DNA from 3 places in the Paraherbaspirillum soli genome. Region 1 is predicted to be linked to each of the others. Evidence: predicted binding sites of a transcription regulator. Region 1 holds the regulator's gene; each other region holds the start of a gene.
What was found. The regulator LexA, encoded in region 1, represses DNA repair genes until DNA is damaged. The targets are predictions, from matches to a motif close to ACTGTATNNNNATACAGT.
Positions count from the first base shown of each region.

Region 2: a site for LexA is predicted at 2,035-2,052, ahead of ACFPM8_RS08125 (LexA family protein). Genes of this name have one in related genera too.
Region 3: a site for LexA is predicted at 1,766-1,783, ahead of ACFPM8_RS20365 (PA0069 family radical SAM protein). Genes of this name have one in related genera too.

Region 1 is NZ_JBHSMT010000013.1:307,912-312,531, forward strand. It holds gene ACFPM8_RS08960 (replicative DNA helicase) at 1-423, opposite strand, end outside; gene rplI (50S ribosomal protein L9) at 524-976, opposite strand; gene rpsR (30S ribosomal protein S18) at 1,003-1,287, opposite strand; gene priB (primosomal replication protein N) at 1,311-1,643, opposite strand; gene rpsF (30S ribosomal protein S6) at 1,697-2,065, opposite strand; gene lexA (transcriptional repressor LexA) at 2,324-2,986, shown strand; gene ACFPM8_RS08990 (RNA methyltransferase) at 3,029-3,805, opposite strand; gene ACFPM8_RS08995 (inositol monophosphatase family protein) at 3,951-4,620, shown strand, end outside.
Region 2 is NZ_JBHSMT010000013.1:131,357-135,976, reverse strand. It holds gene ACFPM8_RS08140 (LysR family transcriptional regulator) at 1-485, shown strand, start outside; gene ACFPM8_RS08135 (class I SAM-dependent methyltransferase) at 601-1,260, shown strand; gene ACFPM8_RS08130 (DOPA 4,5-dioxygenase family protein) at 1,527-1,916, opposite strand; gene ACFPM8_RS08125 (LexA family protein) at 2,068-2,541, shown strand; gene ACFPM8_RS08120 (DUF4431 domain-containing protein) at 2,547-2,984, opposite strand; gene ACFPM8_RS08115 (hypothetical protein) at 3,078-3,509, opposite strand; gene ACFPM8_RS08110 (S10 family peptidase) at 4,134-4,620, shown strand, end outside.
Region 3 is NZ_JBHSMT010000030.1:76,750-81,369, reverse strand. It holds gene ACFPM8_RS20370 (efflux transporter outer membrane subunit) at 23-1,483, opposite strand; gene ACFPM8_RS20365 (PA0069 family radical SAM protein) at 1,797-2,948, shown strand; gene ACFPM8_RS20360 (P-loop nucleotide/nucleoside kinase family protein) at 3,002-3,520, opposite strand; gene ACFPM8_RS20355 (DUF2239 family protein) at 3,551-4,168, opposite strand; gene ACFPM8_RS20350 (branched-chain amino acid ABC transporter permease) at 4,360-4,620, shown strand, end outside.

The DNA.
Region 1 (4,620 bases):
AATTTCGTCAGCGACGGTGATCAGTTTTCGCAACACGCCCCGGTCACGCACAATCTCGGCATAACGACGAATATTGGCGGCGGACGGGGTGTTCTGCGCGAGCGCATTGAGGTAGGTCAGACCGCCGACTTCCTCGGCCTTGCCGGTACCGCTCAGCGACTCGTAAACGGTGATGACGTCGGCCGGCTTCGTACTATTGATCAGCTTAACCATGTGCTGAAAAATAATACGATGATCGTAACGATAAAAATCGTCGGCGTTAACAAAATCAGCGATCTTGTCCCACGCCGCGTTATCCAGCAACAATCCACCTAAAACAGATTGCTCTGCTTCGATCGAATGGGGTGGAACGCGGAGGGAGTCAAGCTGTGGATCAGGCGCTGCTTTTGAAGGTGCTTTTGAAGATGCTTTCATGGCGCGAATTATACCCGCTTCGCCCTCTCATCCAGAATAAAAAGGGCAATAAAAAAGCCGGGAAAACCCGGCTTTTTCAATACTACAACAACTATTGGCTAGACACCAATTAAGCGTGCTCGCCGATCACAGCAACGGTGACGTCAATGACGACGTCAGTGTGCAATGCAACCGATACAGCGTGCTCGCCAACGATCTTCAACGGACCGGTAGGCAAACGCACTTGTGCTTTTTCAACCGCAAAACCTTGCTTGGTCAACGCTTCAGCGATATCGAAGTTGGTGACGGAACCGAACAAACGGCCATCAACACCCGACTTTTGCGAAATCTGTACGGTCATGCCGTTCAGCTTCTCGCCCTGCGCTTGAGCCGCAGCCAATTTTTCAGCAGCTGCCTTTTCCAGATCAGCACGTTTCGCTTCGAATTCAGCGATAGCTGTCGTTGTAGCACGACGTGCCATGCGTTGCGGGATCAGGAAGTTACGCGCGTAACCGTCTTTGACACGAACAACTTCACCCAGATTGCCGAGATTAACGACTTTTTCCAACAGAATAACTTGCATATTTTTCTCCTATTTCAAGTCGTCAATTACGCGTTGTGCAGATCGGTGTATGGCAGCAGCGCCAGGAAACGTGCGCGTTTGATCGCGGTGTCCACTTGACGTTGATAAATTGCCTTGGTGCCGGTCAGACGTGCTGGCATGATCTTGCCGTTTTCCTGAACAAAATCCTTCAGCGTGTCGACGTCTTTGTAATCAACGCTAGCAACGTGTGCAGCGGTGAAACGGCAGAACTTCTTACGCTTGAACAGCGGGTTTTGTTGTTGACGCTTATTTTTCAGTTTGCTTTTATCGAACTTTTTACCGAATGCCATTTTTGGCTCCTGTATCTAAATAATTAATCTGCACTTTCAGCTGAGCTTCCAGTTTCGTGTGCAGCGAAATCCGTGATGTGAAATACCAGGCTTCTACCGTTGCGACTCTTACGCGCCATAAATCCCGAGAACCAGAATTTCCCTCCCAGCTCTGCCCGACTGAATCTTCCCGAAATTTCGCCCGCGGCAACCGCGGAAATTTCGAATTCAATCTGGCGCTGGATCCCCGCCTCAATCGGCTCCGACCTGTGCTGCAATGTTGCCGCCACGATCGGAATACCTGCCGGCGTATAGCGTATTACCTCACGCTCGGCAATTTCTGCAATCAATTGAAAGACGTTATTGGGCTTACTCACTCCAGGCAGGCTTAATGAATACGTAATGAATGCAGGTGGCAGCTTAGTCTTGCTTAAGCTGCTGGCGCCTCAGTGCGATGGCTCTTGGCAGCATCTTCCTTCTGCACGGCCTTCATCATTGGCGAAGGACCTGTTTCAGCCTTCTTCAGCTTGACGGTCAGATGACGCAGAACTGCATCATTAAACTTGAAGCCGGTTTCGATTTCAGCCAGAGTTTCGCTGTCGCACTCGATATTCAGGCAGACGTAATGTGCTTTAGCCAGTTTCTGGATCTGGTAGGCCAGTTGACGACGACCCCAGTCTTCTACGCGATGAATGGTACCGCCACGTGTGGTGACGATGCCCTTGTAGCGTTCGATCATTGCAGGCACTTGCTCGCTTTGATCTGGATGGACGATAAATACGATTTCATAATGACGCATGTAAGCTCCTTTTGGACGGATTGAAAAATCGCCCACCTCGGCGTCAAGACGAGTGTGGGAAGAGGAAAACCAGTAATCATACTAGCAAACCCGAGAAAACTCAACGCCTTCAAGCCCCTCGCCTTTTATTGATGCGCCTTGGCGTGTGCAAGCCAGCGATTTCACTTGCATTTACATAAATACTGTACAAAAATACAGACTGTCTTTATACACAGCCCAATTATTTGGCGCTATTTCTCTCTTGCTTGCAACCACGCCATGATCAAATTGACCGCCCGCCAGCAACAAATCCTTGATCTGATCAAGGACGCCATCGAAAATACCGGCTTCCCTCCTACCCGCGCCGAAATTGCCGCCGAACTCGGCTTTCGCTCGGCCAATGCGGCGGAAGAGCATCTACAGGCGCTGGCACGCAAGGGCGCAATTGAAATTTCGCCTGGCACCTCACGCGGCATACGTCTGCTCGACACGCATCAAAATGTTGGCGAGCGAGGGCCCGGTACGCAATTGGCTTTACCACATCCAGCCTTGATGCAACTCAGTTTGCCGCTGGTTGGTCGCGTGGCCGCCGGATCGCCGATTCTGGCGCAAGAACATATTCAGGCCAGCTACAACGTCGACCCAACGCTCTTCAGCGCCAAGCCGGATTATCTATTGAAGGTACGCGGAATGTCGATGCGCGACGCTGGCATACTGGACGGCGATTTGCTGGCGGTAAAGAAGGCCGACAGTGCAAGAAACGGGCAAATCGTCGTCGCACGACTGGGCGATGACGTCACCGTGAAACGCTATCAAAAATCTGGCTCGACTATCCAGCTATTACCAGAAAACCCGGAGTTTGAGCCAATCATAATTACCTCAAAGCAAGAAGACTTTGCATTGGAAGGCCTTGCCGTCGGGTTACTGCGCAGCTGGACTTAACCCGGCACAACAATCCTGGTTAGCAGGCAACCAACTCGTCCATCAGGATTTATCCAAGCGGCGCCGCTTGGTCAAGATCTGACTGGCAATGCCACGCAAAATATTCACCTCCTCAGCTTCCAACTGAGTTCGCGCAAATAGCCGCTTCAAGCGCGGCATCAATTTTTTCGGATTGGCGGGATCGAGGAATTCGATCTCCACCAACGCTTTTTCAAGATGCGCGAACATGCCGTCGACCTCAGCCAGGCCGGCGGGACTTCCATGAAAGCCAATGCCCCCAGCCATTTCAGGCGGCGACTCTTCGATTGCTGCAAGCCGGCACTCATACGCGAGCACCTGTACCGCCTGCGCCAGATTCAACGATGAATACGAGGGATTTGCCGGGATGTTGATCAGCACGTTGCATTTTTCGACGATTTCATTCGGCAAGCCATAGCGCTCACTGCCAAACAGTACGGCCCCGGTCAGGCCCGCGTCGGCGGCAAGTTGCGATGCCAAAGCGCGAGGCGAAATAAGAGGCGGAGAAAACTCACGTAAGCGAGCACTCAAGGCCGCGGCAAAATTGCAACCGTCCAATGCTTGTTCGACGCTATCAACAATTCGCGCCGAAGCCAGAATGTCCTGCGCACCACTGGCGAAAGCAATTGCCTCATCACGCTGCAAAACATCGGGAAAACGTGGATTCACCAATATCAGTTCGGAAAAACCCATGGTTTTAATCGCTCTCGCGGCAGCGCCAACATTGCCGGGACTGCTGGTTTCGACCAGCACAAAGCGCAAGCGCTTAAAAAGAGACGTATTGGTTTTTGTCTGGTTCATTTAAAATAGCGCCATCAGGTGGACTTCAGCGACCAAAAGGCAACTTTTGTTCAAGAATGCCCACATCGTTCATTATTATTCATATAGGTGGTTCTGTTCCCGGTAGGCGACAGTGCCGCCATTCTAACGGAACCAAATCCCGATTATGCATCCTATGCTCAACACGGCCATCAAGGCCGCCCGTCGCGGTGCCGCAGTTATCTCGCGCGCGTCTTTCGATCTCGATCTGCTGAAGGTCACCAAGAAACAGCACAACGATTTTGTCACCGAGGTCGACCAAGCCGCAGAAGCTGCGATCATCGACGTGTTGAAGAATGCCTACCCGGACCATGCAATCCTGGCTGAGGAATCCGGCGCGTCGGCCAATCTGCACGACGACAATGAAAACGTCTGGATCATCGATCCGCTCGACGGCACCACCAATTTCATTCACGGCTTCCCGCAATATTGCGTATCGATCGCACTACAACATCGCGGTCAAATTACCCAGGCTGTGGTTTACGACCCAACCCGCAATGACTTGTTTACCGCCACCAAAGGTTCGGGCGCCTACCTGAATGAAAAACGCATTCGGGTCGGCAAGCGCGACAAAATCGCCGATGCCTTGATCGGCACAGGTTTTCCATTCCGCGAGACTGAAGGTCCGGTGATGGATGAATACATGAAAATGTTTCGCATCATGACTCAAAGTTGCGCCGGTTTGCGTCGTCCGGGCGCCGCCGCTCTGGATTTGGCTTACGTCGCAGCCGGTCGTCTGGATGGCTTCTTTGAAAAAGGCCTGAAGCCTTGGGATGTGGCCGCTGGCTCGCTCCTGA
Region 2 (4,620 bases), 180 kb from region 1:
CCGAGGGCTTCGACGTGTCCTTGCGCATCCGCGCGACCTTGGTCAATTCGACGCTGATAGCGCGGCGACTGGGGGAAGTGGAGCAAATCATATGTGCCGCGCCGAGCTACTTGGCGGCGCGCGGCACGCCGCTCTGTGTCGAAGACCTGCGCCAGCACGACTTGCTTGCCTACCGCTTGGCAGATCATCCGGGCAGCTGGCATCTGGATGGGCCGGAGGGCGCGATCAGCATAGAGTTGCCGGCACGTTTTTCGGTCGATAACAGTTTGATGCTCAGTGACATGCTGCTGGCAGGAGTCGGGATAGGCGCGCTGCCTTCATTCGTTGCGCGACCTGCGCTGGAACGCGGCGAATTGACCCAGGTACTGCCGGAACATAAGCTGGCCCGGCGTAGTATCTTTGCGCTTTATCCCAGCAGTCGCCACTTGCAGCAAAAGGTAAGGGTGTTTGTCGATTTTCTGGCCGCAGCGCTAAGGGAAGCTTGAGCAGTTCAAGCCACGCCGGAATCGGCGATGGTGCAGCAGTTGAACAAAGTGAGGGCGACCGCTCATCATGCGCATCGTCCATCTCATACTTATTTTTATTCAGGAGAACAACCGTATGTCTAACCGCACACTCAATCTCGACGACACGCTGTACCAATATGTACTGGATCATTCGATCCGCGAGCATCCGGCGCAAGCGGCCCTGCGCGACGTTACGCGCAGTCATCCGTATGCGGGAATGCAGATTTCGCCCGAACAGGGTCAATTCATGGCGCTACTGATCAAGCTGATGGGGGCAAGGCGCACCATTGAAGTAGGCGTCTTCACCGGGTACAGCGCACTGACGGTGGCGCTGGCTCTGCCGGATGACGGCAAGCTGCTGGCCTGCGACATCAGCGATGAATACACGCAGATCGGCCAGCCATTTTGGGCGCAGGCCCATGTTGGGCACAAGATCGATCTACAGTTGAGACCCGCGCTGGAGACGCTCGATGCCCGTCTGGCCGCGGGCGAGGCCGGCCAATATGACTTCGCCTTCATCGATGCCGACAAGACCAGCTACGACGACTATTACGAACGCTGCCTGCAGTTGCTGCGCACCGGGGGGCTGATCGCCATCGACAACACATTATGGAGCGGCAAAGTGGCAAGCACTGATGCCAGCGCCGACACGGCCGCCTTGCAAGCGCTGAACATCAAACTGCATCAGGATGAACGCATCGACCTGTCGCTGCTGCCGATCGGCGACGGACTGACGCTGGCACGCAAACGCTGATTCTGCCGGTAAGGTCAGACCGTCCGGAAAGCTTGGCTGGCATTCGGCGCTCGTAGCTTTCCGCACAATCAGGCGATGAATCTTCTTACTCGAGGAAACGCCAACGCTCTCACTATCCAACAACACGATGTCCTTACTGCCAAGCGCATTCAAGACCAGTTGCTTGTCGAATGACGCATACAAACGCCCGAACTAAATTCTCATGCCGTCCAGACTGAGTGACTGAGTCTTCGTCGACGCGAATTGGCCGATGTCAGGAATGCTCTCTAGAAATCGGTTTTTCCAAAACGTGCGACGCCTTTGTTCATGCCCGGAGGATCGAGCGGAGTGAGATCAAGTTCGAGGGATGCCCCTATCCACTGAGCCAAACTTGTGTGGTCGGCGAGGTCGTCGTCGGTGAGCGGATGCACAAGCGCCGTGAGTCCCGATGCCTCGATGATGGGTCGAATCGCCGACAGATGCTCTTCTGTGAAATGGATTTCGAATTGGGGCATTGGATGCGGACCCGCCTTGTAATCCCGCAGCTGCCCGACAAAAAGAATCGGGGAAATGCCTCCAGATTCTTTTAATTCGCTCAGGCGACGGTGTACGGCTTCGGCGACAGCGCGATTGTCGAGTTGGTAGTAGATGTGTGCGTGGTAAGGAGCGTTGTTCATGTTGCTTTCATTTCGTAGCTTGTAAAACGGCTGGCCGACTAGTCGCATGATGCGTGATTTTACGTAGCATGTGAAATTGCAGCAAGGAAACGACAAGAGGGCAAAATTATTTTGATATACTGTATATATGTACAGTACTTGAAAGCCAGCCATGAGCCTCTTTGCAAGCGTGCAACCATACGCCCCAGTTAACTTGATGCAAACACCGCAACGCGCCCCTGAAGCGCCGGCCGCTTGTCCTATCTTATTGTTTCCAAGCAAGGTTCCTGCCAGGTTTCCCTCTCGGACAGCCAACTATTTCGAGGGCAGTCTGGACGCTAATGAATATCTGGTTAGGCACAAGGCTGCATCTCTCTACTTCACGGTGGAGGGCGATAGCATGAGCGGCGCCGGCATCTTGAGCGGTGATCAAGTCTTGGTCGATCGCTCGATAGGGCCGAAGCACGGCCATATAGTGGTGGCGATCATCCACAACGAATTTAATTTGAAGCGACTCTGCCGCTTGCACGACGCGATTGAACTGCGACCTGAGAATCCGGCATATGACGCGATTCGCGTCGGCGAGGACGACGATCTTCTCATCTGGGGTGTGGTTGTCGGCGTTGTTCGTAAAATCGCGGTCTGACTTCCTTACTTGGTTTTCCCTCGCGAAGAGGGCGCGTTCTCGACGCGAAGCAACAAGTCGGCGTGGTGATGTCCTGTGGACGCTGGAAAAAGCTTGCCGTCCAAGCGCACAAGGCGGCCCAAATACGGCCTAAGCTCGGCGTACTGTTTTTCATTCAATACCAGCTGAACCTCCCGCACAGCGGCAAGTCCGTCCATCTGATGTGCCGGGTCGGCGATCGTGCAAATAGCTTGCGGCAACGTTAAATAAAATCCGGTTTCCGGCTCGTCTCCTTGCGCAATACTTTCATAATTGGGCCTTCCGGGGAAAGTTTCCCTATGAAGCATTCCGGAAATAGCTGCACTGGCTGGTTCATACGCAAGGCAAGTTGCCTGCGCAGCTTGGGATGTTTGAGTAAGCAGTTGCGGGAGCAATACAAGTAAAGCGAATTTCAATATTTTCATTGAGTTTGAAGGATATAGGATGTTTGAAAAATGCTGGAGGCTGTGGAACGGCTGCTAGCGCAAGCTCGACACCAGCCTCCAAATTATTATTGTTTAGTGAAGCGCAACGACCATCAGTCGTTCGCCGATCACGCCGCCATTTGCAAGGTGCTGGGCCGGCACGACCATCAGCAGTTCTCCGCTCGCATCATTATCCCCGCGCAGATTTATCGTCATTTTCAATTGTTTGTCCAAGGCGACGAAAACATTCGATGCGGTGGAGACAATTTCATGCCGTCCCTGGTCTTCCACTTCGGCATACATTTGTCTGCCTCTGTAGAACAGGTTAAGTGTCATGCCATTGGAAAGATCGTACGAGCGCATATAGTCATAGAATTCTTCCGGCTGCATCCGATGGTACTGACTGGGGAGGTCAATTCGGAGTGTCGGGCCAGTGACTTCCACGGTTTGATTATCTGATGCTGTTTGCGCCGCGGCAGTCAATGAGAGCGCACTTAAAATTAAAATCAAGACAATGTGTTTCATGATATGCATCCTTTCTGTTATTGCTAGAAATGCAGATTCCGTCACGTACGTCATAAGGTCGGTCCTCCTAGGTCCGTACCAGCAAAAAATAAATATCCCTCCCTCGAAATATTTTACTTCTCCGTGCGACGGATATATTCATCTCAGGATGGCGCATCGTTATAAAAAAGCAGCTGGTTTTATATTGACCTTGCCGAGTGCCTTGATCTGCCTGATGTCGAGATCGCGTTTCCGTCGTAACGACATCTTGCGCTCCGAAACCAAAGCTCGGAAGGCGATCCCTCTGCTCAGCCAAAAAAAATTACAGAACCCTGTCAAATGTCACCTTGATTATGGCGATTTCTTTGCATATATTGATGCACGGAAATAATTTGCTTCCCATTTCCCCACCGCCTTTCAGTCCGTAAAAACCCCATCTTGCATGTGGCCGATCCGACCCGGATCGACGTCAGCGACTTGCTTCGAAGCGACGTCGTATCTGCTGCGATAGTGCGCTGATACCGGCAGCTATCGGAGTGGGATTTGACCGTTCACTGCAAGCAGTACCGATAAATATAACGCGAGGACAATATGTCGATGAAGCGAAAAATACGGTTTGCTGTTGCCTGTTCAGTACAAATTTTGATGTTCGGATTCGGCGCAAATCATGCGCTGGCCCAGAAAGCGCCGCAACGTGACATCGCAGCAGTGCGGTTGCCGCCCGATCAGGCGTATGACGACAAGACGCTATATGGTTTTGGCGCGAACGATGGGTTGCCGCTGGCACAGGTGACGGAAAACGCCGCGGTCACCCACCGACGCATTACGATCAACGGCAAAAATATCAATTACACGGCAACTGCCGGCCATCTGACCGCGACCGACCCCAAGACCGGTAAGCCTGAGGCGACCGTTTTTTACGTTGCCTATACCGCGGACAAGCAGCCTGCGCAAAAACGGCCGGTGACTTTTTTCTATAACGGCGGCCCGGGTTCTTCGTCGGTATGGCTGCATCTCGGCTCGTTCAGCCCCAAACGCGTCGTGACCGGCGATCCAAATACCCCGGAGCCGACGCCGTTTCCGTTCGTCGACAACCAGGAAAGCTTGATCGATACCACGGATATGGTCTTTG
Region 3 (4,620 bases), on a different contig from region 1:
GATATTCTTTACTTATCTATGTTTAAGAACGATCGGAATGTGGCGCTGTCGCCGGCATTGCCGCAACCTGGGCGTCGCTGCGCCAACCGCCGCCCAATGCTTTGTACAAGGCAATCCAGGCGGCGACGTGCTCGCGCTGGACGCTGATCAAGGTTTGCTGCGCCGCCAGGGAGGTGCGGCGCGCGTCTTCCAGCTCAAACAGGCTGCCGCTGCCGGCCTTGTATTTGTCGTCGTTGGCGCGGTAGTAGCGTTCATAATCGCGGGCTGCCGCTGCCGCATCGTCCTCGCGCCGGGCTGCCGCGTCCAAGCGCACCAATGCTTCCTCGATTTCACGCACTGCGCTGCGCACTTGCAATTGATAGCCGGCATAGGCTTCGTCATAACGGGCTTGCGCCAGGTCGACTTCCGCCTTGCGGCGGCCGGCATCGAACAGCGGCAGGCTGATCGACGGCCCGAACGACCAGGTATTTGAATGGCTGTTCTGGCCGTCGAATCGCAAGCCCGCGATGCCGATGCTGCCGAGCAGCGACACGCGCGGATAGCGATTGGCTTGCGCGACATTGATGTCGGCGCCGGCTGCCGCCAGTTCGCGTTCGGCCACCGCGATGTCGGGACGCTGCGTCAGGGCTTGGGCCGGCACCGCATCGACGATGATGCCGCGCGGCTGCGGTATGCGGTCGTTGGCAGCGAGTTTTGCGCGCAAGTCCGGCTCGGCGATGTCGGTCAGCGCCACCAAGGCCTTGATATCCAGGTCGCAGTCGGCGCGCTGCAAGATCAGCCGTTGCCGCGCATCGGCAGCCGATGCATTGATCAATGCGCCGTCGGCCGGCGCGGTAAAGCCGGCCTTGATCTTGAGCATGGTCAGCTGCGCCGTTTGTTCCCGCGACTGCAAATCCTGCGCCAGCATCGCCGCCGTCGCGATACAGGCGCGGTAATTGACCAAGGTGGTGCCGACTTCCGCGGCCAGCGACACCCGTGCGCCATGCCAATCCGCGCTGCGTGCCGACAGGCGCGCATTGGCAGCATCGGCAGACTTGCGCTTGCCGCCGAACAGGTCGATTTCCCAGCTGGCGTCGAGGCTCGCGCTGCTGCTGGTGCTGACCACGCTGGCGCCGGAACTGGGCGATTTGCTGCGGGTGCTGTTGGCATTGGCGGCTAGCGACGGATACAGTGCGCTGCGGGAAGAGCTTGCATTGGCGCGTGCTTGTGCGATACGGGCCAGTGCCTGGGCCAGGGTAGGGCTGGTGGTCTGCGCCGCATCGACCAACTCGGCCACCAGCGGATCGTCAAATTGGCCCCACCACCGGGTCAAGTCCGCGGTGCCATCATCTGGTGCCGAGTGCTTCGGCAGACTGGTCTGAAATTGCGGCAATACAGCGTGAGATGAAGCAGCCGGCGACGGCGCCTGGTAGGCGGGCCCGACAACACAACCGGCAATCACGGACAGCAGGGGCAAGCCGCCGATAATCTTAAGTAAACGCATCCAGTTTCCCTTACAAACGATTTTTTTGAGAGCTTCCCTAATGCGGGATTTTTTAATGATTTCAGCTGGTTTTATTTTGGTCTGCCTGCTCCAGTGATAAGTGCGTGCCGCTACTGTAGAGAAGAAAATTGCCGCACGGTATGTTATTGCGATAATCTGCGGAAACAAAGGGATAGAAGTGAAAAAGCATGGGATGGAATGCAAGATGGCATGGCGTTGCTTCAAGCATCAGTCTCACCGTTGAAATTCCAATGTATCTATCACCGATTTTTACGCTAATATACTGTATGAACATACAGTATATGGTGTGCCAATGTCAATCAAACAAGCAAACCCGCTATCCCAGCCCATAACCTTTCAAGCCCCGGTCGCTCCGCGCAAAGGGCGTGGCGCGACCAATAACATGCAGGGGCGTTACGAAGTCGAGCAGCGCGAGAACTTTGACGACGGCTGGGCGGTAGAGGCGGAACAGGACGATTCTCCGGCGCCGTTGCGCACCATCGTCACCGAAGAGCAGGCCAAGAGCATCCTGAACCGCAATGCCTCGCCGGATTTGCCGTTTCGCGTGTCGTTGAACCCGTATCGCGGCTGCGAACATGGCTGCATTTATTGTTACGCCCGGCCTACGCATAGCTACCTCGGCCTGTCGCCGGGACTGGATTTCGAGAGCCGTATTTTCGCCAAGGTGAATGCGCCGCAATTGCTGTTGCGCGAGCTGGCCAAGCCGTCCTATGTGGCCGAGCCGATTGCGCTCGGCGTCAACACCGATGCCTATCAGCCGTGCGAGCGTGAGCTGGGCCTGACGCGGAAAATTTTGCAGGTGCTGCATGATTGCGATCATCCGGTGGCGCTGATTACCAAATCGTCGCTGATTGAACGCGATATCGACCTGTTGGCCAGCATGGCGCGCAAGCGGCAGGTGCTGGCGGCGGTCACGCTCACCACGCTGGACCCGGTCATCGCGCGTACGCTGGAGCCGCGCGCCGCTGCGCCGGCACGCCGGCTGCGGACGATCAAGACCTTGGCCGAGGCCGGCATCCCGGTCAGCGTCAGCGTCGCGCCATTGATCCCGTTTGTCACCGAACCCGACCTGGAACGGGTGATCGAAGCCGCCGCCGAAGCCGGCGCGGTACTGGCCAATTACGTCGTATTGCGCCTGCCGTGGGAGGTTGAGCCGTTGTTCCAGCAGTGGCTTGACGCGCATTTCCCGGACCGCGCCAAGCGCGTGATGAACCGCGTGCGCGAGATGCGCGGCGGCGCGGCATATGACGCCGATTTTGCGACCAGGATGCGGGGCGAGGGGATCTGGGCCGATCTGCTGCGGCAACGGTTTGAGAAAGCGCTGATCAGATGCGGGCTGGCGCAGCGCGGCGGCTCGTTTGCGAGATTGGATGCGACGCGCTTCAGGCGGCCGTATGTTCCTTCCGAGCGGGAGAAATCGTCCGGGCAGCTGGGCTTGTTTTAGGGCTTGGTCCAAGATCTTCTTAGTGACGGACGGCACAAAACTACTTACACCGTTCAATTTGACGGCAAAGTTTTGATTGAGCGGCGCAGCTCTTCTGCCGTCGGCCGCTCGAAAAACATTTCCATCGCATCAAACATCGCTGGTGTCACGTCGAACGAATAGGTGTCGCCCTGTTCCACGTTTCTCTGCAATACACGTTGCCGGCGTACGCTGCGATCCGCGTCGACAAAACAGGGCAAAACCCGATGACCGCTTGCCTCGACCAGGGAACTCAGGCGATCGCGGTCGGTTGCACGCAGCAAGCCAAGATCAAGGATCACGTCCCGTCCTGACGTCAGGATTTGCATGCTGCTTGACCAGATCAGCGTTTCGCAACGCGTGACACGCGTCATGGCCCAGTTGATCCACGCCGAGTCCTTTTGAGCAGGCTGGTCATCGCCAAATAAGGTGTGCATCCATTCATCGATTGAAAAACGAACGGCGCTTGTCTCAGCTGCGATTTTTCGTGCATAAGTCGATTTGCCCGCACCGAGCGGGCCATAGATAAGGTGAACTGTTTGGATATTTGTCATGGCTTATTCCGCTGAATTGGTTGCGTGCTGTTACTCGGCGCTCGGCTGCTGAAAGCTGCGCGTTGCCAGGGTCCTGGCATGCTCCCGAATATCGACCGGCCAAGCCTCGACCAAGCGTTCGAATCCGGCCTGGTCGCCGGCAAAAAAAGCGCGGTTCGCTTCTTCAAAATCGGGCTGGTTGCCGGCCATGGCCGACATGAAGCGGTAGGCGTATTCCTGTGCGCGGCGGATCTGGTCGCGGCCGTCGCTGCGCCGCTTGGCATCCTCGACCAGTTTGCGCAAGGCTACCGAGGCGCCGCCGCGCTGGCTGTTGAGCCAGTCCCAATGCCGCGGCAGCAGCGTGACCTCGCGCCCGATCACGCCCAGCTTCGGCCGGCCTGGGCCGCGTGCCGGTTCCTGCGCGTCTTCCGGCGCGGCTTTTTCAACTGCCGCTTCGGCGACCGACAGTCGTTGCACCACTTGCTCCGCGGTGCCGCGAAAATCGACTTCGACCGGTTCGCTGGTGATGTCGTCGAAGATCAGGATGGGTGCGGATTCGTTGCGATCGATCAGCTCTTTTACCTTTAAAGCTACCAAAGCCAATTGACCGGAAGCGATGCGGTGCGGGCCGGCAAAGGCGATGACGGGACGTTCTGTGTGCTGGTTCATCTGAAAAACCTTTCTCAAAATAAGAGTATGTCGCAGATATTACCCGGGTGTAATGTGGGCGTCAATATTACCAAGGTAAAAATACGAAAATATTTTCGCCGAGCAAGCCGGTAAAATGCCGGACCTGTTTACCTGTCCTTCAATCTGCGTCGCCACCCTATGAATCATCATCAGCCAGCTCGCTCCATCGCATGGAATTCACTTTAATCACTTTGCTGAACGGCCTCAGCTATGGACTGCTGTTGTTTCTGCTGTCGGCGGGGCTGACGCTGATCTTCAGCATGCTGGGAGTGCTGAATTTTGCGCACGCGAGCTTTTATATGCTGGGCGCTTATTTCGCCTATGCGATCAGCGTCAAACTCGGATTCTGGCCGGCGCTGGTGCTGTCGCCGCTGCTGGTCGGGACGCTCGGGGCGCTGGTCGAGCACTTCGGGCTGCGCCATGTGCATCGC